Regions from separate parts of the Fictibacillus arsenicus genome, predicted to be linked through region 2. Evidence: riboswitches for the same ligand, from Rfam matches in the RefSeq annotation. Region 2 holds a riboswitch; the other holds the start of a gene.

Region 1 (12,029 bases), 1.9 Mb from region 2:
GGTGCGATGGAATATGCGAAGGCTCAAGGAGCGTTCACAGCTGCTGTGGTTTGTTCTCTAAATTCACCTATGGAAAAAGCTGCAGATACGAGCATTACGGTTGTGACAGGACCTGAGGTGGTTACAGGTTCAACTCGCATGAAGGCAGGGACTGCACAAAAACTAGTACTTAATATGATCAGTACAACAAGTATGATCAAATGGGGAAAAGTGTACAGCAACCTAATGGTTGATGTTCAGCCTACTAACGCAAAGCTGAAACAGCGTGCCAGAAATATCATTATGGAGGCAGTTGGGGTATCAGAAAAGGAAGCAGAACAAGCTTTAAAAGAACAGAATGGAAACACGAAGGCAGCTATCTTTCAGCTTGTAACTGGAGTTTCACCAGATGAAGCAATAACACATCTGGAACAGCATAATGGAAGATTAAAAGAAGCGATCAAAAACTACACTTAAAAGTGAAAGGGGTAGGTTGTGATGTTGGGATTTTTACAGCGTATTGGCCGTGCACTGATGCTGCCGATTGCCGTTCTTCCGGCAGCGGGGTTGTTATTACGATTTGGCCAAGATGACTTATTAGGTATTCCTTTTTTAGCTGCAGCAGGTAATGCGATTTTTGGACATTTGGCTTTAATTTTTGCGATAGGTGTTGCTGTAGGTTTGTCCAGAGATGGAAGCGGAGCTGCAGGTCTTTCAGGAGCAATTGGCTATTTTGTATTGACAGAAGGTGCTAAATCGATCGCAGTAGGGACATTAGAATTCGAAAAGTTCGATATGTCTGTTCTGGGGGGGATTTTAGCAGGTGTCATCGCAGGGCTCTTATACAATAAGTTCTATAATATAAAATTGCCGGAATGGTTATCTTTCTTTGGCGGAAAACGATTTGTGCCAATTGTAACCGCAGGAACGATGGTTCTTCTTGGATTGGTTTTTGGATTCATCTGGCCATCTATTCAAATGGGGCTAGAAAATGTCGGAACATGGATTACAAGTGCTGGAGCAATTGGTGCAGGAATATTTGGTTTCTTCAACCGTCTATTAATCCCATTAGGTCTTCATCACGTATTAAATAGTTTCTTATGGTTTGTATTTGGTGAATTCACTGGTGAGAATGGCAAGGTCACAGGAGACCTTTGGAGATTCTTTGCAGAAGATCCTAAAGCAGGATTCTATATGGCAGGATTCTTCCCGGTTATGATGTTCGGCTTGCCAGCTGCTTGTTTAGCTATGGTTCATACAGCGAAAAGGCATCGTAAAAAAGCGGTTGCTGGGATGCTGGGCAGTATGGCACTGACGTCATTTGTAACGGGAATTACTGAGCCTATAGAATTTGCATTTATGTTTTTATCACCTTTGCTTTATGTAGTTCATGCACTTTTAACAGCAGTTTCTATGTCAGTTGCAGTATTGTTTGATATCCACCATGGCTTTACATTTTCGGCGGGGGCAATTGATTATTTCCTCAATATTGGAATCGCTCAAAATGGATGGCTGCTGCTGCCAATAGGTGCAGTATATTTTGCTCTATATTATGCCGTTTTCCGTTATTTAATCGTAAAGCTAGATTTAAAGACGCCTGGAAGAGAAGATGAAGATGTGATAACAGCAGAAGCAGCTGCAACAGGTACATCAACCGATTCAAAATATGATACGGCAGCTGATGCATATCTTTCAGCTCTAGGCGGTAAGGATAACATCGTTCAGCTTGATAACTGCATTACAAGATTACGTTTGCAAATCAAGGATATTAGCAAAGTGGATGAAGAAGCACTCAAAAGAGCTGGATCAAAAGGTTTAATAAAACTTAATAATCAAAACATCCAAGTAGTAGTGGGAGCAGAAGTTGAGCCAATTGCAGACAGTATGAGAGAAAAGCTGTAATAAAAGAAAACACCGTTCCCAAAGGAATGGTGTTTTTTCTCGCTTAAGCGTTCCAATAACCGCTTACCGGCGCATTGGCTGCATATCCGTATGGGTAAGGACATGGATACGAATACTCGCAGCAACTCCCGCTGTACGAAACGGCTCCGACAATAATGAGCAGCACGAATAGTACCACATAAAGCGTAAAGCTATCAGAACAGTACTTTCTCGACGACATGGTTTCACTCCTCTTCTTGCACTATGAGAAGCCGATTTCTCTCCTCATCCCATTTTATGCAGACAGGTTAAGCATAGAAACGTGATAGGTGCGGATTTATAGAAACCAAGTGTCAGTTTAGTAGTTTACTTATAGGCTTCATCTAGAATGATATAAAGATAGTCTGCAAATTCACCTTTAGAGAACATTGTTACCTCATGTACACCGCCAATATCGTTCCATACAAAAGCAGTATCGGTATCTGTTGTTTCTTCAACATCTGTTGGCAGACCAGCTAATTCTAGTGCCTTTGTTTTATCATCATCAAATAAGATTTCTTCATCAATTACCGAATAAACAAGACGAGCGGCTTTTCCTTCAACAAAAGTAACAGCAAACTTTTCATTTTGGTAATAGTTAACAACAGCTGGAATAAAGTTCGAAGTTCCAGAATAACGAAATTGAATTTTTTCAGTTCTTACGGGTTCTCCCCACATATTGCTGACTTCTTTTTCCGAAAGGTTTGTTACTTCACTTGCTACAAATTGGTGATGGCTTGTTAAGTAATCTTTTTCTTCTTCATCCTGATTTTCGTTCGTTTCATCTTCTTCTGAAGTATTTTCTGCATCATCAGCTGCTGCAGTTTCTTCTGCTTCTTCATCACCTGAAGCGGCAGGCGGAGAAGGTTCATCCTTATTATTTTCTGCTTTCGTCTCAGCAGTTGTCTGATCTATCGGTTTATCATCATTAGAACAAGCTGAGAAGGTTAAAAGCACAGCGCATATTAATAAAATTATTGGTTTTTTCATAGTAGATCCCTCATTATGTAATTCGATTTTTTAGGCTTTTCACAAAGATTTTTACTTTTCGGCTTCTTTGAAAAGTTGATTGAAGTGTAAGGTGCGAGACTCCGGCGGGATTAGCGGGACAGGTGAGACCCCGTCAGCGCGAAGCGATAGGGAGGCTCACCGCACGCCCCGCGGAAAGCGAGTACCTGAAATGGAAATCAACCCTTCCAAGAGCTACAAAGATTACATGAATAGTATTTATTTAAAACAGACAACAATAATGGTAACAAAAGAAACAGTAAATTGAAAATGAAAAAGTTTGGCAGATTAATAAACATTTACAGATGGAGAATAGATGACATGTAAGCTGATCAAAATCATAAAATAATGTTAACGAAGAAGCTAAATAAAAAGACATAGTAATTATATCAGCTTGCAACGAATTAAACTCATGGAAATATTTCATTTTGTTAACAAATCATCTACAATAATGGTAGACATTCACCAAAAGGGCAAAATGATGAAAGGCAGGTGTGGTGGAGGATGCAATATATTGTCTATGATCTGGAAATGACTAACCGATTGTCTGAAATTATTGAGATTGGCGCAATACGAATGAAGGTAGTAAATGGAGAACTAATGCATCTTGATACGTTTCAATCCTTTGTTCAGCCGAAAATGGATAAATTAAATACACGCATAACAAATCTTACAGGTATAACAAAAAAAGATTTAATTTCGGCTCCTTCTTACACTGAAGCCATTGAAAGCTTTCGAGCATGGATAGGCTTAGAAGACTATTATTTATGCTCCTGGGGACCTGAAGATAAATGGGCTCTCATTACAGATTCTACTTTTCACCAGACAGATATTGAATGGATTATTAATCACAATGATCTGCAATTCCATTTCAGTATGCTGCATGATAGTGATAAAGGATTTCGCTACGGATTATCACGGGCCCTTCAAACATTGGAACTAACCTATGAGGGTTCTAAGCATCGGGCGTTAGATGATGCAATTAATACTGCTAAAATCCTTCAAAAGATTTTCAGTAATGTTGTCTTTACAATTAATCCAGCTTCTTACATGGAATCTAAACTCTTCGAACCTGAAAAACTAGTATATAAAACAAAAGCTGAAGAGGAAATCTCTCCATTTGCTTCATTATCAAAGTTATTTAACTAAAGTAATTACACAGATATGCGTAAACTTGTAAAATATGTAAGTTAACAAAAGAATTAATAATAGGACTTTGTTCCTGAAAATACGACCGATTTCGACAAAAAGCATTAGGTATAATGGGTTAAAATCCATATAAAGTAAGATATGTCGTCATTTGACGAATTGTTTTTGTAGGAAAATGACCTTAGTTTCGATAATAATGATAGTGGGGGGTGTTTATTGGTGAACACTACATATTACATTACCAATAAAAATAATCAGTTGCTGGAGTTATTAAATACGATTGATTATTGCTTGAGTGATGCTCGGCTAGAAGAAGTGGATAGAATCATACGTCTTAAAGAAGAATTATTAGCTAACGATGGAATACATATTACTCCGGAACAAATTAATAACATTATTTCTTTGTTATTATCTTTTGTTCCTATGACTGTTAAAGAAGTAGGATGACAATTTAAAGCGGCAGCAATAAAAGGACCTCCATCCATCGGAGAGGTTCTTTTTTTATGTACTTTTTAATTTTTCGAACACCTTCTATTGGTTTTGGGGGTTGTTTTATTATTTATGGTAAAAAAATTAACAATTTTATATACTTATAGTAGAAATTTGAATTTTTTGATAGTTATCAACTTAATTATCGGGGAGACTAAAGTATGTTTCGGATAGAAGATCAAACAGAGATTAACACATTATTTAATGGATTTCTCGATATGATGTTTTTAATGAAAGTAGTGGATGAAGGAAAGAGATTTCAATATGCAGCAGCAAATGATTCAGCTCTTAAATTTGCAGGCATCAAGAGGGATGTTATTGGCAAGTTTATGGAAGAGGTACTTGATAGGAAACTAGCTGAAGAACTGCAAGAGGTCTATGAACAAGCGGTATTCTCCGAAGAATCGATTCAGTTTGAGACAGAAACGTTCCATAAGGGTATACTGCAAACTGCCGTGACATGCTTAACCCCTATACATAATCAACAAGGCGAGTGCACACATTTATTAGCATCTGTTAAAGACGTTACCGAATCCAAAAGCATCGCAGAAAAACTAGAAAGATCTGAAGAACAATATCGTATCCTTTATGCAGAACAAAAAAATGCAGAATCCTTACTTATCGGCCAAAAATTAATATTAGAGATGATTGCAAAAGGATGCAGCTTGAAGGATGTGTTTAAAGCCATTTCTTTAAATTTTGAAGCAGCTATGCCACAATCAGAAGTTTGTATTCATTTGGCTAATGAGCGGGATAAAAGACTTGAGTATTTCTATTCAGCTAATCTGTCTGAATCATTCATTCAAGATATACATCAGATTGAAATAAGCTCTGCTGAAGAGAGCTGCGGCAGAGCGGCGTTCACATACAAGTCAGTTATTTTAATGGATATAGGGAAGGAATTGAAAAATGATAAAAAGAAACGAATGGCTTTGCAGCATGGAGTAAGAGCCTGCTGGAGCAATCCGATTCTATCATCTTCCAATCAGCTACTTGGAATCTTAGCCGTTTACTTTAAGGCACCTTCTTCCCCTGATGAAAAAGAATGGGGAACAATGGAAGCGTTTTCGCATCTCGCAGGATTAGCGATTGAACAAAAGCAGAAAGAAGAAGCACTTCGAAAAAGTGAAGCTAAATTCAGAGCGATGACTGAAAATGTTACAGACCTAATTGTCACACTTGATACGAGCGGAAAGGTTAAGTATACGTCACCTTCTTATAAGCTTATTTTTGGAGCAGAAGCCAATCTGGGTAACTCTTTTCTGACCTATACACATCCGGAAGATATTCCCGCGGTATCTGATAAATTTCGAGATCTTTTAAATGATAAAAAGCCGTTAGAAGTTCAGTTTCGTTATCTTCATGCAGATGGCCATTACGTTACGATTGAAGCCAGGGCCATGCCAGTGCTGAAAGAATCAGGTGATATTGAGAACATTGTTGTAGTGGCAAGAGATATTACTGAAAGAAATAAACACAAAGAACTTATTAAAAGGATGGCATATCAGGATCAGCTTACAGGCTTGCCAAATCGAAGATCATTCACAGAAGAATTTGAAGGTCACCTACGGAACGCTGAAAATAAAAGTCAGCAGCTGGGAGTCCTGTTTTTAGACTTAGATCGTTTTAAATTTATTAATGACTCACTCGGGCATTCTTTTGGCGACCTCGTCTTAAAAGAAGTTTCTTTAAGATTGAAATTGTTCACTAGAGGTTTTGGCAGAGTGTATCGGATGAGCGGTGATGAATTTACAATCATTCTTGAAGATATAAACGAAGAGAAGCTTAAGAGGAAAATGACTAATCTTCTAGAAATATTTTCGGAACCTATTTTTATTAAGGACGAAATGATACATATTACAGCGAGTATAGGTGTTTCTATATTCCCCCTAGATGGTCACGACCCGAAAGCTTTACTGAAGAATGCAGACCTTGCTATGTACCGAGCGAAAGAAGATGGTAAAAATACGTATCAATATTATAAAAGTGCGCTAGACAGCAACAGTTATGAAAGACTGCTTATGGAGAATGAACTGCACGGAGCCATTGAGAATGATGAACTGCTGCTTCATTATCAGCCAAGGTTTTCTATAGATCGAACATCTATCATTGCTTTGGAAGCCTTAATTCGATGGAAACATCCTCGCTGGGGGATGATCTCTCCTGGGGAATTCATTCCCTTAGCTGAAGAAACAGGGCTGATTACTAAAATAGGAGCATGGGTTATTCGCACTGCCTGCAGACAAACTAAAGAGTGGATGGATAATGGATATCCTCCGGTTAGAATAGCTATAAATCTATCTGCTAGGCAATTTTTGCAAAGAGATCTTGTAGCATCTATTCAATCTGTTCTGAAGGAAACGGGTTTGCCTCCGGAATTCGTAGAGCTTGAGATTACGGAAAGTACATTAATGAAGTATGAAGAAACTATACTTTTCTCCATCGAGCAATTAAAAAAAATGGGTGTGCATTTTGCGCTGGATGATTTCGGGACGGGTTATTCCTCAATGGGGTATTTAAAGAAATTCCATATTGATACATTAAAGATCGATCAATCATTTATAAGAGGAATTGGAACAGAAACAGATGATTCTGCCATTGCTACTGCCATCATCACTTTAGCTCACTCATTAAAAATGAACGTTGTGGCTGAAGGCGTTGAAACAGAAGAACAATATAATTACTTAAAAGAGAAGAACTGCAATGAAATACAAGGATTTTATACGTGCCGGCCGATGGAAGCTGAAAAAATTGAGTTGTTGATTATCAATCATATGACTAAGGTAAAAGCAATCAAACCTATTACGGTTTAATGAAAAAAGGGGCTTATTACAAAGCTCCTTTTTTACACTTTCTTTTCTTTTTCTGTTTTTTCCTTTAGTTCTTCCATTTCTTTTTTAAACCTTTTTGTAAGGGAGTCTTGATTGCCGTATAGGAATATCATATCTCCTTCTTGTATTTCAGTAGTATAGCTGTCCTTCCTTAATGTAACATCACCGCGTTTAATAAATAGCACCAGCATATCATCTTCTATTTCAATAACGTCTTTTAATTTCTTGCCGATTACTGATGAGTTTTTGTGGATAGGCAGTTCAATAACGACGTCATCTTCATCAAAATACATAACATCACGCAAAGGCAGATCAGCTAAATTGTATTGTTTTTCAAGATGTCCTTCAAACGATTTCTCCAGATAGCGTTTAAACTTCGGCATACTCAGAATGAGGTAGAGTCCTATAAGTGCCAATGTAATCATCCCAAGTTCAATAGAGCGAAACTCATCAGATAATATATTGCTTATCGCAGAAATGACTACAGCAAGAGAGAAAACACCAAAGAGTATAAGAAAAGTGCTCAGTCTTCTTCTGATTGGATGTTCTAAAATTAATTCTGATTCTCCCGTAGTAAATCCTGTAGCAGTAAACATAGAGATAACCTGAAAACGGGCAATTTCTTTTTTTAATCCTGTAAGTGTAAATAAAAGAACATTGATTTCAATAACGACTGCAATAATTGCAAAATAAAGTAAAGTAAACAAAAAACCCACGAAGGCACCTCCGACTTATACTTTCTATCCTCTTATACCCTAAAAAATCTATATGTAATGATTCAATTTCCCCTTTTCATAAAAAATCGATGCTTCACATATAGTTTTGTACAGGAGGGGATGTAGATGACAGGCTTTCTTATTGCTCTATTACCGGCAGGACTATTATGCGGAGGAGTGGCATTGCTCATACATTCATTTGTGAAAAAGGACACCTATCACTATGATAAAGATCACCTTTGGGAAGATGCACCGCAAACTTCAGAAGATTATCGTCTTAAGTAGCACATTCATTACTTGATATTTTCCTCCATTATGGTAAAAAGTAATAAAACAATAATTAGAATTGAGGACGCAATGTGAGGAAAGTATCAAAAAAGTGGCTAATTGGAGGAGCAATACTTGCCATCCTTTTATTTGCTATTTTTCAAGCAGGAAAAACAGAAGGTTCTAATAAGATAAAGACAATAAAAATAGTCGCACTTGGTGATTCGTTAACGTATGGCGTAGGGGACCCTTCAAAGACCGGATATATTGGCGTTGTACGTCAAAACATCCAGAAGCAAACCGGCAGAAATGTAATTGTAAATAATTTCGGAATTAGCGGACAACGATCAGACCAGCTTTTACGTCAATTGGACAATGGCGTCGTAATAAAAGCCCTCAAGCAGGCTGAATATGTGTTTGTATTTATAGGGACAAATGATTTTAGGCATGCTGCTGGCTGGAACTTCCGTCAGCTTCCGCAGCAGCCGCTCTTACTTGGAAAGGAAAAGCTGCGCAATAATTTGAGTAAAACACTTGCAGTCATTAGGGAAAACAACTCCTTTGCACAAGTATATGTTCTAGGTTTGTATAATCCATATTTTGGCGAGGAATATGATACTAAAGCTCCTGAAAGTATACGTTCGTGGAATGAAGCAATTATTGAAGCAAGCAAAGAAAGCACATTAACGAAATACATTTCTACGTATGAACTTTATGAAAATATTGAGAAAGACATGTATTTTGCAGATTCTTTACATCCGAACCGAAGAGGTTATTATAAGATGGGGAATTGGGTTTATAATCAGTGGAAGCCATAAGAAAAAGCTGACCAATTTGGTCAGCTTTCTTCATGCTATTTTTTAAATTGAGTATCTAATTTGCCGTTCATGTCAATTAGGAATCCAATTTCACGGCCTAATAACTCACCAAGTTCTTTAGCCTTTTTTTCACTTTCATTTTTTATCTGCTCAATCGTTAATTCACCTTTTAATTTAGAAGCACCCACGATAATGCTTAAATCACCTTTTTCATAAAATACGATCTTCATTTACAATACCTCCCTGAAAAATAGAACCTTTTACATAATTCGCTTATTTGTTCATGCTTATGGGGTAGAAAAGAAGATTTGGAAAAACCTTCATGATGAAACATTTAGATGGAATAAATATGCATGTTCAGAAATCTTGACAAATTTTTATGTATGTTGATAAGATTAAAACATGTTAATATGATTCGCTGAATTCTTTTGTTCTATTCTGAACTTAAAAGAAGCGGGGGAACCACAACTTTGGCACTATGCCTGGGATGAATTTGTTAAAAGCAGAAGGGATAACTCTCAATTCCCTAATCCGACAGCTAACCTCGTAAGCGTTTTTGGAGAGAGAGCTTATATACATGGGCTAAGTCTATGTGTTGCAGTGTACCCCACGGAAAATTCCTCTCTAGTTTTCGTGGGTTTTTATATGCAAACAAAAATTTAGGCATGTATTAGGACACACTCCTCATACTATAGTAACAATAGTAAGAATTTTCTAATAAAGGGGGATGCGTTTATGAAGTTATCAACAAAAATCTTGATTGCATTGGCACTTGGGGTTGTTGCGGGACTTATTCTTAACTTAGCCTTGCCAGATGCTTTCGCCACACTCGATAAGTATGTATTGAAACCAGTGGGAACATTATTCTTAAACCTTATTAAAATGCTGGTTGTACCAATTGTGTTCTTCTCAATCGTACTAGGTACCGCAGGATTGGGTGATCCTAAAAAATTAGGACGTATCGGTGCGAAAACAATCGGTTTCTTCCTTGCTACTACAACAATCGCCATCATTATTGCAATGGCTTTAGCACTCATTTTTAAACCTGGCGTAGGTGACTTTGAAACCGAAGGAGCTAAATTTGAAGCTCAAGAAGCTCCAGCTGTAACAGATACTTTGTTAGGAATTATTCCTACTAACCCTGTTCAGGCTATGGCTGACGGGAACATGCTTCAAATCATTGCATTCTCAGTATTTGTAGGATTCGCTTTAACGATGCTGGGAAGCAAAACAAAGGGTATTATGGATTTAATTGAACAAGGTAATGATATAATGATGTACCTTGTTAACCTTGTTATGAAGTTCGCTCCATACGGTGCTTTTGCTTTAATTGCTTCAGCAATTGGAAGCCAGGGTATGGATGCGGTTAAAGCGATGGGTCTCTACATGACTATCGTAATTGCAGCATTAGCGATTCATTCCGTTGTCACTTATGGTGGATCTGTTGCATTCTTAGGTAAAATGAATCCTGTTAAGTTCTTTAAAGGCTTCGCACCTGCAATGTCTGTAGCATTCAGTACATCAAGTTCTAATGCTACCCTGCCTATCTCAATGAAAACAGCACAAGAAAACCTTGGAGTTCGTAAGTCTGTAAGCGGTTTTGTTCAGCCACTCGGTGCTACTATTAATATGGATGGAACAGCTATTATGCAAGGGGTTGCGACAATCTTTATCGCACAAGTGTATGATGTGAACTTAAGTATTGGTGCTATGCTTACGGTTATCTTAACTGCAGTATTGGCTAGTATCGGTACAGCAGGAGTTCCTGGAGTTGGGCTTATCATGTTAGCGATGGTATTAAACTCTGTAGGATTGCCAGTAGAAGGTATCGCATTGATTCTAGGAGTAGACCGTCTATTGGATATGCTTAGAACAGCGGTTAATATCACTGGGGATGCTGCTTGTGCAGTTATCGTTGACAAAGGTGAAGATAAGCATGTTGGGGAAAGAAAAGAAGAAGCAACTGCTTAATAAAAGTAATTAAAAGCCGCAGGAATTTCCTGCGGCTTTTGTTTATGCCAAAATCCCTAGTTTAGTAAAAATGAGTAAATAAATGTAAGCATAAACGGAACTTCATGTTAAAATAGATAAATACATAATGATGTTTCGGAGTGATATTTTTGGAAAAATGGCTTGAATTAATAATACTTGCTGGAAAAGTTATTTGGGTGCAGCTGCAAACCGTTATTAATCCCGTTGTTGAGTTAATGGAAAGCGGCATGAATTCTTTTTGGTTCGTGTTTGCTTTAACTGTACTGACAGGCTGCGTAATCATGGAGTTATTAAATAAAGCTATTACTTTTTATCAGGCGCATAATTTCATTCACCGTAAGATGGTCAGGGAGCCTGCCCGTGATATTGAATTTAGCCTCTTTATTAAGACCCTTTGGCAAACAGACCGATCTAAAGGGCTAGTAGCAAATGCGAAAGCTGCCAAAAGCCGATACTTACAGTTTAATTTACAAGAGAGACTATTTATTCAAAATAACTTGCAGCAGCGAATGAGATTCCTAAGAAATAATCAGCCTTTATTTTTATTGGCAGCACTTCTAACAGGATTATTCTCGAGCATTGCAGCAAATGTACTCCCTATCAATTCTGTAAGTTTTACGGGAGAAAGTGTTTTGAAAACTGTCTTATTCTTACTTACATGGCTTTTTATCATGCAATCAAAATATGTTTCCATGAAAAAGCAGACCTATTACCATCTTGCCTGGATGCAAGAGACGAACAGGACTGCAGCTGTTGACTTAATTCAGGATGATGCGGCTGTATCTATCAATGAAAGCAACCCTACGTATTAACGCGATACGTAAGGGTTGTTTTTTATCCAAAAACGATAGGGGAAATAT
Region 2 (12,029 bases):
TAAACCTGATTCCTTCCCGAATACTATAATGGTGAAAGACGAAGGGAGATTGTTATGTATCCTGAATTAAATCATTTTAAACAAATGAAAAAAGAATACGATGATGCTATAGCCCGTGCACAAGAAAAGTGGCAGCAGCTGAATAAACAGAAAGAATGGGCTTCTACTGAATATGAAGGTTTATTGAATGAGTATGGTGCAAGGAATACAAAAGTTACGATGGAACATTTAACGGAAGCAAAAAAAAGTTATCTTGCAGCGATGGAAAAAGAACGTGAGGCCATGGATCATTTAGATGAGTTAAAAGAGAATAGAGATGACAGGCTTTCAGAATACATAAAAACGGTTTACACATCCCGAGATCGTGAGCTCGATGCTGCGAAAGGCAGTATGGAGAAAAAAATCGATCAATTAGAACGGCTGAAGGCGGAGTACTTAATGATGGTTCAGCAGATTCAAGAAATCCATGCATATCGAATTTCAGTTGAGAAGGAAACAAATGAGGCGGTCAACAGCTATCATCATTCCTATGAACCAAAAGAAATCTTGCCGCTATACCCTGCACTGGCACGTTTGGAGATTCCTTTATCAGATATTCAGTATGTATTCCAAAAAGGAGAGCTTCCCGGCCACTTAAATAAATATCTGCAATTTAACGAAACACGCTCTCCATTTTCAATAAAAAAGCCATAATCCTAAAAAAGGATTATGGTAAAGAAAACCGAACGCATGATGAAGAAATGGGGGTAGGGAATTGCTCTGCTGACTTCTTGTCAGCAGGAGAGATTTGTATCTCACAATCCTACTATATGTCCTGAAGATACAAATGGTATGGACAAGTGCCATGGGCATTCATGTATTTTTTACTTCATTAAAAAAAGCCGGCTCATTTAGGATGGAAATCCTCCTGTGCCAGCTTATTTTTTTACTCCACTTTTTGCTTCCACTTCTTCAGTAAGGTGGCCTCTTTATCAGGATGTAACCCGGCTTTCCATTGGTCAGAATCTATATCTCTTGATCGTGACCAAGCAGCTGTATCCTGAATAGTTTCTTCCATTGGACGAAAAACGAGTCCTTTATTTATGGCTTTAGAGTCATCAGCGTAATCAAGTCCCCGATATTCCTCACTTGCGATCCAAAGGGGCATCTCAACCCATTCTCCTACTTTTTCTTCCAATAAAAAAGATTCTGGAACAGGCACAATGCTTGCATCGTTTTGATCAGTGATACACTTTTGAACGAAATGATTAAAGTTATAACAACCGCCAACCGCTTGATACACACCATTTTCCTGATTTTCTGCCATACGTACTGTCCAATCCGCCAAATCTCGTGCATCTATAAAACGAATTGTCGGATCTTTCATTTCTGGTACAAGAATTTCTCCGCCGCGCGTCCCCCTGTGTGGCCAATAGGTAAAGCGGTCGGTATAATCATGAGGACCAACAATCAATCCAGGACGAATGATCAATGCATTTTCGCCAAATACGTTTAGGACTTCTTTTTCGCAAGCAGCTTTCAATGCCCCATAATTTTCACCCATTTCAGTTGTGTCCGGATCTTTTAGGACAGCTGTTTTAGCTTCTTCTGTTAAATAACGGACAGATTGATCTTCATATACGGATACAGATGACACAAATATATAAGAAGAAACATTGTGATGAAGTGCTTCTGCAGTTTTCCTTACTTGTCTCGGAAAATACCCGCAAGTATCTAGTACTGCGTCCCAGTTTTTATTTTCTAGAAGGGAAAGATCGTGTTCACGGTCTCCGATAATTTCTTCTACTCCTTGAAAAAAACCAGGGGCTGCGGTTTTTCCTCTATGAAACAAAGTGACTTCATGTTTATTTTTTAAAAAAGATTCCGCCAAGTGCCTGCCTAAAAAACGTGTTCCGCCAATGATCAATACTTTCATCAAGTACACCGCCTATTCCATTTTTCTTAATGCAGGAAGTTTCCACATGATTATCGTGTTAACAATAATTAAAGAGAGTGCTCCGCCAGCCATAATGTTATCAATTGTAAAACCGTATGAGATCAGCATGGAAGTAACAGCTAGAGATAAGGGGGCAAGCCCCATGCTTGCCATAGTTAAAAGTCCCATCAGCCTTCCAAGCAGCTTTTTATCTACAGAAGACTGAACCGCTGAGATGAGAGGAATATTGGTCGCAGGGAAGGTAACCCCGATAAAAAAGATCGCCATCATACAAACATATAGTGAAGAGCTCTGGCTAAACCAGAAAAAGAAAATGTTCATTGTAAACAAAGAGAAGGTAACCATTAAGCCTCTTCTTTTTTTGATGTTAAGAATACCGATAATAACTGAACTGATGAGCATCCCTGCAGCCATAGAGCCTTCAATGAAACTAAAATCAAGTGCACTGCCGTCGAGGATATTCTTAACGAAAATAGGAAGCCCCATCATTAACGGACCTACAACAAAAACGTTAAGAAAGATGGTGCTTAAAAATAAAGCTTTTAGAAAAGAAGACTGTTTTACAACATCGATTCCTTCCATAATGGACTGCCACATACCTGGCTTCTTTGTTCCTGAACTTTCAGAAGCGGGAATATTTAATAAATAGGCAAGGATCGCTGAGATCAGTAACATGACTGCTGGTACACCAAAGGAGAGCATATAGCCGCCGCTTGAGGCAACGAGCAATCCGCCGATCATCGGTCCAAGTATAAGCGAGCTTTGCTGTGTAGTTTGGATTACCGAATTAGCACGTGTTAACTGAGAGTTATCAACGACATTTGGCAGCAGGGAGCCATTTGCCGGCCATACAAAAGCATCCAAGGCACCGAATAGAAAACCGAAAATGATAAAAGACAAGAGGGATAGATGCCCTGTTGCCAGCATGACGAGCAGACTGCACAGCACAATCGTTCTTAGAAAATTTGCTGCGTATAAGATTTTTGTCCTGCTGATCCTATCTGCTAAAACACCTCCGATCGCCATAAATAAAATACGAGGTACGTTTGCAGCTATAAAAACGATTCCCAATGATGCTTCTTTATCAAGAGTTTTAACTACGTACCAGCTTTGTGAAAATTGAAAAATTGCGATAGAGAAAGAAGAACAAATGGTTATTGCCCAAATAAACAAAAAGGAACGCTGTTTAAAAAGCGATTCTAATTTATGTTCAGCTAATGCAGTGGCTTGTGCCATCTCAATCAATCTCCTCTTCTGGGTAAGGTGTATCTTTTAATGGAAACGAAAGCATGAAGTAGTGGTACATTTCACCTTCTTCCTGTTCATTCTTTTTAAATTCCGAAATTAGCTCTGAAATTTCTTTTGCTTTTTCATGAAGCTGTTTTACTTGATCCGGAGAGAGCTTAACGTGCCTATATCCAAATTTGAGTGGAGAATCGGTGTACGCTAGAACTTCAGGATCCAGCTTTCTAATCATAGATTTTGTTTTATCCAATGAAACGAGAATATTCTCCTTTAATGCATCAGAAAGTTCATCTTTTACAGCATTACGCTGATCAGGCAGGATTTCCGTAATTGAAAAAGATTGAGCGACAGGTCTGTAGAACTTTTGTATAATTCCATTCTTTTCTTCGGTTCTTTCCACAATTAATAAGCCAACGCGTTCCATCTCTTTCAGATGATAATGAATCTTTGGAGCAGGTATTTCCAGGATATCGGCAAGCATTTTGCCGGTCTTTGCCTCGTCAAGTATCTCCCAAAGAATTTTAATGCGCAGCGGATCACTGATTACCTTTAATTGTTCGATCTCACGAATGTGATATATTTCTTGCATGTTTAACACTCCTAAAACGTTCAAATATATTTGAATGTATCATAATGTAATAATATGCCAAACGTCAATTGTTTTGCACATTATTTGTAAAAAATAGTTCAAATGTTATGAAAATTCTTGTATAATCTTAGTATAATATTCGCATTACAACTAGAGGCTGGAGGTTCACAGTATGGGGGATAAGGATCTAAAATCCTATGTGGAGAGGTTAGAAAGAGTACATTACATTGTTTCAAAGCGGCTGCACCCGGAAATTGCGATTGAAAAAGAATTAACGAAGACACAATTTGTTCTTTTGAAAACATTATGTGTAAGAAATAAGTGGACAGTTTCAAAATTAGCCGAATATATGGGTGTTAAGCCAAGTGCAATTACTGTGGGGGCAGATCGATTGTACAAGCGTGGTTTTGTACGCCGATACCGAAGTGAACTGGACCGTCGAATTGTATATCTTGAAATCACAGACGAAGGACATGAAATTTTGAGAGAAGCTGAAAATGAGAGAGTGAACTCTATCAGTGACTACCTTAATCATTTGTCATCAGAAGAACTAGGAACTTTTATAGATATTTATGAAAAGCTTGCTAACGGTACACAGCCAGCCACAGATGATTATGTGCTTTCCTCGAAGACCAGCTGATCAGGGCTGGTTTTTTTGTGTAGATTTATAAGCGGCAAACCTTTTCTATAAGCGGCAAACCTCTTCGTCATTTTTTCTCTATTATTTTTTCATAGATTTCATTCTATTTGAAATTTTTCGTGCATAGGATGTGATAGAAACGAATTAAGAAGTGGAGGACGACAAATGTTTACCCCGCAATTAAATATGAAACGTTTACCGCTTTTATTAGTTGGAGCCATGCTTTTTATTGTCATTGCCACTAGTTTCATCACATCCTTTGAGCACAAGTACAGGCTGAGCTCGTCCACCATGCATAAGTGGTTAACCGAGTTTTCAGGGGAAGCACTCGTATATTTTATAGGCTGGGAAAATCGATATTTCACACAGGAACTGCCGAAAGAGAGTGAACCTCCAGCCTTATCCAGTATCTTGCTTGAGCTTTCTACAAGTATTAAGCCTGGTGATATTAGAAGCTTGCTTGGAAATGAGCTGCCCGGGTTTGCACTTTATGATTCAACGATCATTGTTGCAGGGGAAGGGACAGACTATACAAACATCGGTTATGAATCACCGCCGCCGATGGAGCTGCTCTTGAGCGGTGAAGATGCGGAAGTAAAGGATATCGAAAGGCTCGAGGATCCGGAACCATCTGAACCTCAAAATCCTCCAGGACAAACAACGGATGGGAAAAAAGTAGCCTACATTTATCATTCTCACAGCTGGGAATCATTCTTGCCGCATCTAAAGGGAGTGACAAACCCTGATCATGCCATTCATTCTAAGGTGAACATCACGATGGTAGGGAAGAAGCTCGGTGAAGAGCTTGAATCCAGAGGAATCGGAGCAGCAGTTGATATGACAGACATGACTGAGTTCCTAAGAAAGAACAATGCGGATTACCGCAAGAGCTATCCGATGTCGAGGACTCTTGTGGAAAGTGCGATGGCAAACAATAACGATTTGGAATTAATCTTTGACCTGCATCGGGATTCTTCACGCAGGAAGACCACCACAGCCACGATAGATGGGAAATCTTATGCAAAAGTGCTGTTTGTCATCGGTAAAGGGAATCCGAATTACGAGAAGAACCAAGCAGCAGCTCAAGAGATTCACAAAATACTAAATGAAAAGTACCCCAGCCTAAGCAGGGGAGTCATCGGAAAAAATAAATCTGAGGGAACTAATGGGGTGTACAACCAAGACATGCATGAAAATGCGCTATTGATCGAATTTGGCGGAGTCGATAATAACATGGATGAATTGTACAGAAGTGCTGAAGCGATCGCGGAAGCAGTCGCAGAATACTATTGGAAGCAAAAAGATGTGAAAGCTGAATAAACTTGCAGGCTCTAGAGGGTGTTGAATTCTCTGGAGTCTTTTTATATGGCGGGTATTTGAGCGAGAGGGCCTGTCGACGTATGTCGACTCGTGGATACATGACTAAATCTCATGGATTGGAGCTTGAAATTTTTGGATTGACGGCCAAAACTCGTGGATAAATCTCCTGAATTTGTGGATTCCCACTGCAGGATGTCTCTAATACCCAGTAAGGTATAATTAGGGAACAGTTTCGATCCTTCGAAACTGAACGAAATTTAAGAAAGAAGTACTTAGAACTCGTTAGAGGGAGTTTTCTTGTTCATAACAGGCATGAATTCTGCAAATCCTAATTAAAAATGGTATAAAAAGAGAGAAACGCTTGTTTTAATTACCAGTGGAGGGGAATAAAAAGAGAAAGAGAAGAATGTGAAAAAGGAGCTATTGCATGAAGCGAATGAAACGAATCTGGGAATTCTTCCTTACTGTACTATTGCTTATCTGTTTATACATCGTGTTCTTTGCAGAAGGATATGTCATCATTAAAACGGTATTCGGGCTCCTGTATATTGCGGTGATTTTGTATACGATCTATTCGTTAATGCTGGAAAACAGAACCGCACAGCACACACTCTTATGGATTTACGTACTTATATTATTTCCTTTTATCGGATATATGTTTTATCTGTATTCAGGACAGCTTTATCTAAAAGGACATCTGTTCAAGTCTAAACGTAAAAATGATCGTGATGAATGGATCAGGGTTTCGAAACAAGATGAAAAGCCTGATTTCAGTGATTTGAAAAGACATCAGCAATGCTTTGCCACGCATGCGCATCACATCACATTAACAAAAATTAATCGTCATACCGGAACTAAGATACTGAAGAACGGGCAAGAAACTTTTCCCGAAATTATTAGAAGACTGCAAGAGGCGAAAGAGTACATACATATTCAATATTATATCTTTCGCTCTGACCGTCTCGGGAAGGATATCATCGATCTTTTAATCAAAAAAGCAAATGAGGGTGTTAAGGTAAGATTCCTATTTGATGGAGTAGGCAGTTTGTCGCTGCAGCAGTATGATATGGACCGTATGAAAAAAGCAGGAATTCTCGTAGAAGCCTTCCTGCCGGTAAGGTACGGATTTTTTAACCAGAAGCTAAACTTTAGAAATCACAGAAAAATTATCGTGATTGACGGCAAGGTTGGATTTGTTGGTGGTTTGAACGTTGGAGTTGAGTATTTAGGAGAAGACCCTGATATCGGATTTTGGCGCGATACTCACATGGTGATGGAAGGGGAAGCTGTCCAAGTTCTGCATGCGATATTCCTGTTGGACTGGGAATATGTATGTGGAGAAGATCTTCTGGAAGATTCCCATTTAACGGAAGCCTATCCTGCAGATGGGGATGGGGTCGTACATGTTGTTGCGAGTGGTCCAGATACCCAGTTGGGAATCATGAGTGATTTGTATTATTCATTGATCTCATGTGCGGAAAAATCAATTTGGATCGCCACACCGTATTTTGTTCCGAATGAAGCTATTCGGACTGCATTAAGGGTAGCTGCAAAAAAAGGAGTACAGGTCCGATTGATGGTACCAGAAATCAATGATGGATTTTTAACTCAATATGCAACGCGTTCTTATTTCCCTGAGCTGCTCCGTTCAGGTATAGAGATCTATTCGTATCAAAAAGGGTTTTTGCATCAGAAAGTTATCATCATTGACGGAGATACTGCATCGATCGGAACAGCGAATATGGATATGAGAAGCTTCCATCTGAATTTCGAAGTAAACGTATTTTTGCTTAACACAAAGTCAGTTAACGACCTCGTTGAACAATATGAAGAAGACATAGAAGAATCAACAAAGGTCCGTCCTGTAGAATTTTATAAAAGAGGGTTATGGGAAAGGACAAAAGAATCATTCGCCCGCCTTTTCTCTGGTGTTCTCTAATAAGGAAAGTGGCAGATAACTAGTCAATGAAGGGCTTTAAAAACAACAATCTTTTAGTAAGGCTGCTTTTCGCAAACATTGTTGCTCTTGAAAGGGTTGATTTCCTTTCCAGGATGCTCGCTTTCCGTGGGGTGTGCGGCGAGCCTCCTAGCGCTCTGCGCTGTTAGGAGTCTCACCTGTCCCACTCGTCCCACAGGAGTCTCGCCCCTTGCACTCCAATCAACTTGTCCAAGAAGAGAATCGAACAAAATTCCTCTAAAGCAACAATCTTTTAGATAAGAGCCTTTAGTAAATAGCTAAAAAAAAGAATAGAAAGTCCTCCTTGAGAATAGGGTTGTACGAGACCATCTATTGAGGGGGATTTTTTTATGGACTGGCTTGAAGCCCTTATATTAGGTATTGTACAAGGATTAACAGAATTCTTGCCGGTAAGTTCAACTGGGCATCTGCTGCTGGGAAGACAGATCTTCAATCTGGAAGAAGCGGGACTATTTCTCGACAGCATGCTTCATATCGGTACATTGCTTGCTGTTATGACGGTTTATTGGAAAGATATTCTACAAGTCATAAAAAAGCCATTTAGCAAAACAGGAATATTACTTATTGCCGGTACCATTCCAACGGCTATTATTGGACTTGCTTTTAAGGACTTCTTTGAAGAAATTTCAAAAACCGGTATAACGGTTGGATGGGAGTTCTTGGTAACAGGGCTGTTGCTTTGGTGGGCAGATTCTTTTAAACGAAACGGTTATAAAGGAATAGAGGAGATAACGATCCGGGATGCTCTTGTAATTGGTACCTTTCAGGGTGCGGCTATTCTGCCAGCGGTTTCGCGTTCTGGTCTGACGATTGCGGCAGCCTTGTTTTGTAAGATTGATAAAAAAGCCGCAGCTTACTTTTCTTTTCTTTTATCGATTCCGTCAATCGCTGGCGGAGTGGTTCTGCAGTCTAAAGATCTTTTTACTTCAACAGCACCTTCCATAGCTTACTCATCCTTACTTATCGGTACAATCGCCTCCGCTTTATTCGGATACATCGCTGTAAAATGGATGATTAAATTATTACAAACCGGTACTTTAAAAGGCTTTGCAATCTATGTGTGGCTGATCGGTTTAATCGTTCTTGGATTGCAATTTTCAGGAAAAATGTAAAGTGTTTGTTAACACGTAAAAAATGGATTGACAATTAAAAGACGGAGGATTACAGTATATGTAATTCAAAATTTAGCAGGCTTTAGATCGCTGAATTTACAGTCAATTTCTTTATTTTAAGAAGACTGTGAAACGGGGGAACCAATCTTTTGGGGTGAATTTTGCAAGCAGCAAAAAGGGATACTCCATTCCCTAATCCGACAGCTAACCCCGTAAGCGTCATGTCACTGGAGAGGTCAAATTGGTGAAAAACCGGACCCGCTTTTTTGTGTGGTCTTTTTTTTGTTTTTTACAGCTTTTTGAGAACCTCTTAACCAGCAAGGCTAGAAAACAACGAAGGAAAACTTCATGGATTTTAAGGGGAGAAATAAAATGAAAAAACAGTTTGCAGTAATAGGATTAGGCCGTTTTGGGGGCAGCATATGCCGGGAGTTTGCAAAAATGGGGTATGATGTACTCGCGATTGATAATGATATGGAAAAGGTCAATGAATTTGCGACAGTTGCCACTCAAGCCGTTCAAGCTAATGCGACAGATGAAAAGGTAATGAAATCGCTTGGGATCAGGAATTTTAACCATGTTATCGTCTCGATCGGTGAAGATATTCAAGCAAGTATCTTAACAACTCTTTTATTAAAAGAATCAGGTGTAAATAAGGTATGGGTAAAAGCTCAAAATGACTATCACCATAAAGTATTGGAAAAACTAGGAGCAGACCGAATTATTCACCCAGAACGCGATATGGCACTTAGGGTTGCTCAGCTTATCTCTTCAGAAAAGATTATCGACTTTATTGAACTGTCCCATGAACATAGTATTGTAGAGATTGGTGTTACAGATAAATTAGTGAATAAAACATTGACAGATTTAGACGTTCGAGCTCGCTTCGGATGTAATATCGTTGCGATTAAGCGCGGTGATGACATTCTAGTCTCTCCGATTGCAGATGTATCTCTTCAATATGGAGATGTCCTCGTGGTGATTGGACGCAATGAAGACTTGAACCGCTTTGAGGATGAGGGAGTGTAAGCAGTGGCGCTGCATGTCAATAAATCCAGGTTGCATAATCCGATAAAATTGAACCCTCCTCAATTTTTAGCATTACTTTTTTTGTTCTTGATCATAGCAGGTGCTTGTTTATTAAAACTGCCAATAGCCCACGAGGAATCATTGCGCTGGATTGATGCGTTATTTATAGCAACTTCTGCGGCTACTGTAACCGGGCTGGCTTCAGTCGATCCGGGTTCGACGTTCACTCTATTCGGAGAGATCGTCATTTTATTTTTAATACAGGTTGGCGGACTTGGTGTGATGTCCTTTGCATCTCTCGTCGTAATCATGATGGGGAGAAAGATCTCCGTAAAACAAAGGGTTTTGATGCAAGAAGCGCTAAACCAGCCCTCAATCGGCGGAGTGATAAGGCTCGTTCGTAACTTATTCGTTTTTTCGATCAGTATTCAAATCATTGCGGTATTCTTTTTATCATTTAGATGGGTGCCTGAGATGGGCTTTGGTAAAGGGATATATTACAGTGTATTCCACGTCATTTCTGCTTACAATAATGCAGGCTTTGCGCTTTGGTCTGATGGATTGATGGGTTATGTCGGTGATCCGATGGTTAACATTGTAATCTCTCTGCTTTTTATTACAGGGGGAATCGGGTTCACCGTTCTTGTGGACCTCTGGGTAAGCCGGAAATGGAAAGACCTTTCGCTTCATTCAAAAGTAATGCTGCTGTCAACGTTTGCGATAAATATTATTGCTGTTCTGCTTGTCTATCTATTTGAATTTAATAATCCAAAAACATTAGGCATGTTATCCGGAGCTGAAAAGCTTTGGGCAGCATATTTTCAAGGAGTATCTCCTAGAACAGCAGGGTTTAACTCGATCGATATGACAGCGATTAATCCGGATACGTCCCTTTTAATGATCCTATTGATGTTTGTCGGTGCAGGAAGCACTTCAACAGGCGGGGGAATTAAGCTTACAACATTCGTAGTCATTCTGTTTACGGTTAGTGCGTTCTTAAAAGGAAAAGATGACACGGTTGTCATGAAACGAACGATTCGTAATGCAGTTGTATACCGTGCCTTAGCAATTACGACCATTTCAATTTTATTTATCTTTGCAGCATTGTTCGTAGTAACATACGTGCAAAAAGGCGATTCCTTTATGATCATTCTGTTTGAAGTGATCTCTGCATTCGGAACTGTTGGACTAAGTATGGGATTAACACCAGATCTGACCATTATCGGAAAAATTGTAATCTGTATCGTGATGGTCTTTGGGAAACTCGGTCCCTTAACACTAGCGTTTAGTCTTGCAAAACAAACAAGAGAAAATATTCGATATCCAGATGGTGAAGTATTCACCGGATAAAAAAAGCTAACTCGAAAGGCGGCTATAGCCTTTAAGAGTTAGCTTTTTTTGGCTAAAAATGGGATAAACAGCGTTCTGTTGGGAATGCTAAAACAAGATTTAATGAGTGTTCAAGAAGGGGTGAGCTGAAATGCAAAAAATTAAAGAAATATTTCTTGTTTCTCCCTTTCTTGTCTTCTTTCTCGTGCATTCAGAACAAATAGGGGTAGGAGTACTAGGCTATCAGCGGGTCATTGCAAAATTCGCAGGTTATGATTCTTGGCTTTCCGTTATCATCGCGGCTATTTTCGTTCATATTCTGATTTGGATGATCTATTACGTACTTGATAATGGCGGAGGAGATATCGTCACAATACACAAAACATTGTTTGGCGGAATGCTGGGGAACATCTTTAACTTAGCTCTAGTTCTCTATTTTCTGTTATGGTCGATAACGGTTTTAAGAACATATATCGAGGTTGTACAAGTATGGATGTTTCCAACACTAAAAACGTGGACAATAGCAGTAGTTTTTCTTATCTTAACTTATTATGTGGTTTCTGCAGGATTCCGTACGGTTGCAGGCGTTTGTTTTTTAGGTGTTGTTATTCCTTTGGGACTAATACTCCTTTTAATTTATCCGCTTGAATACACCCACTTTTCAAATTTGCTGCCAGTTTTTGATGAGAGGATGAAAGACTATTTTACAGCTTCAAAAAATATGATGCTGAGTTATCTTGGGTTTGAAACATTACTGGTATTCTATCCTTATATAAAGAATGCAAAAAAATCACAAAAGTTTGCACACCATGCTAATATCTTTTCCTTTATGATGTATCTTTTAGTAACAT

What was found. A riboswitch is a leader RNA that binds a small molecule or an ion and turns the genes downstream of it on or off. The one in region 2 is predicted to bind cyclic di-AMP.
Region 1: another riboswitch for cyclic di-AMP. It lies ahead of ABE41_RS14950 (dicarboxylate/amino acid:cation symporter); the one in region 2 lies ahead of ABE41_RS04065 (potassium channel family protein).

Annotation. Positions count from the first base shown of each region.
Region 1 covers NZ_CP016761.1:2,906,725-2,918,753, reverse strand. Annotated here, with positions in the region: gene murQ (N-acetylmuramic acid 6-phosphate etherase) at 1-456, shown strand, start outside; gene nagE (N-acetylglucosamine-specific PTS transporter subunit IIBC) at 478-1,881, shown strand; gene ABE41_RS20730 (YjcZ family sporulation protein) at 1,925-2,101, opposite strand; gene ABE41_RS14985 (hypothetical protein) at 2,227-2,889, opposite strand; gene ABE41_RS14980 (3'-5' exonuclease) at 3,412-4,056, shown strand; gene ABE41_RS14975 (hypothetical protein) at 4,276-4,503, shown strand; gene ABE41_RS14970 (bifunctional diguanylate cyclase/phosphodiesterase) at 4,707-7,358, shown strand; gene ABE41_RS14965 (TrkA C-terminal domain-containing protein) at 7,391-8,092, opposite strand; gene ABE41_RS21090 (hypothetical protein) at 8,219-8,377, shown strand; gene ABE41_RS14960 (GDSL-type esterase/lipase family protein) at 8,452-9,177, shown strand; gene ABE41_RS14955 (hypothetical protein) at 9,213-9,407, opposite strand; cyclic di-AMP (ydaO/yuaA leader) riboswitch at 9,584-9,745, shown strand; gene ABE41_RS14950 (dicarboxylate/amino acid:cation symporter) at 9,913-11,148, shown strand; gene ABE41_RS14945 (hypothetical protein) at 11,298-11,981, shown strand; gene ABE41_RS14940 (DNA-3-methyladenine glycosylase) at 11,978-12,029, opposite strand, start outside.
Region 2 covers NZ_CP016761.1:739,973-752,001, forward strand. Annotated here, with positions in the region: gene ABE41_RS04020 (hypothetical protein) at 55-693, shown strand; gene ABE41_RS04025 (NAD-dependent epimerase/dehydratase family protein) at 926-1,915, opposite strand; gene ABE41_RS04030 (MFS transporter) at 1,928-3,172, opposite strand; gene ABE41_RS04035 (ArsR/SmtB family transcription factor) at 3,174-3,770, opposite strand; gene ABE41_RS04040 (MarR family winged helix-turn-helix transcriptional regulator) at 3,943-4,410, shown strand; gene spoIIP (stage II sporulation protein P) at 4,576-5,730, shown strand; gene cls (cardiolipin synthase) at 6,158-7,669, shown strand; gene ABE41_RS04060 (undecaprenyl-diphosphate phosphatase) at 8,038-8,820, shown strand; cyclic di-AMP (ydaO/yuaA leader) riboswitch at 8,899-9,055, shown strand; gene ABE41_RS04065 (potassium channel family protein) at 9,193-9,849, shown strand; gene ABE41_RS04070 (TrkH family potassium uptake protein) at 9,853-11,199, shown strand; gene ABE41_RS04075 (GerAB/ArcD/ProY family transporter) at 11,330-12,029, shown strand, end outside.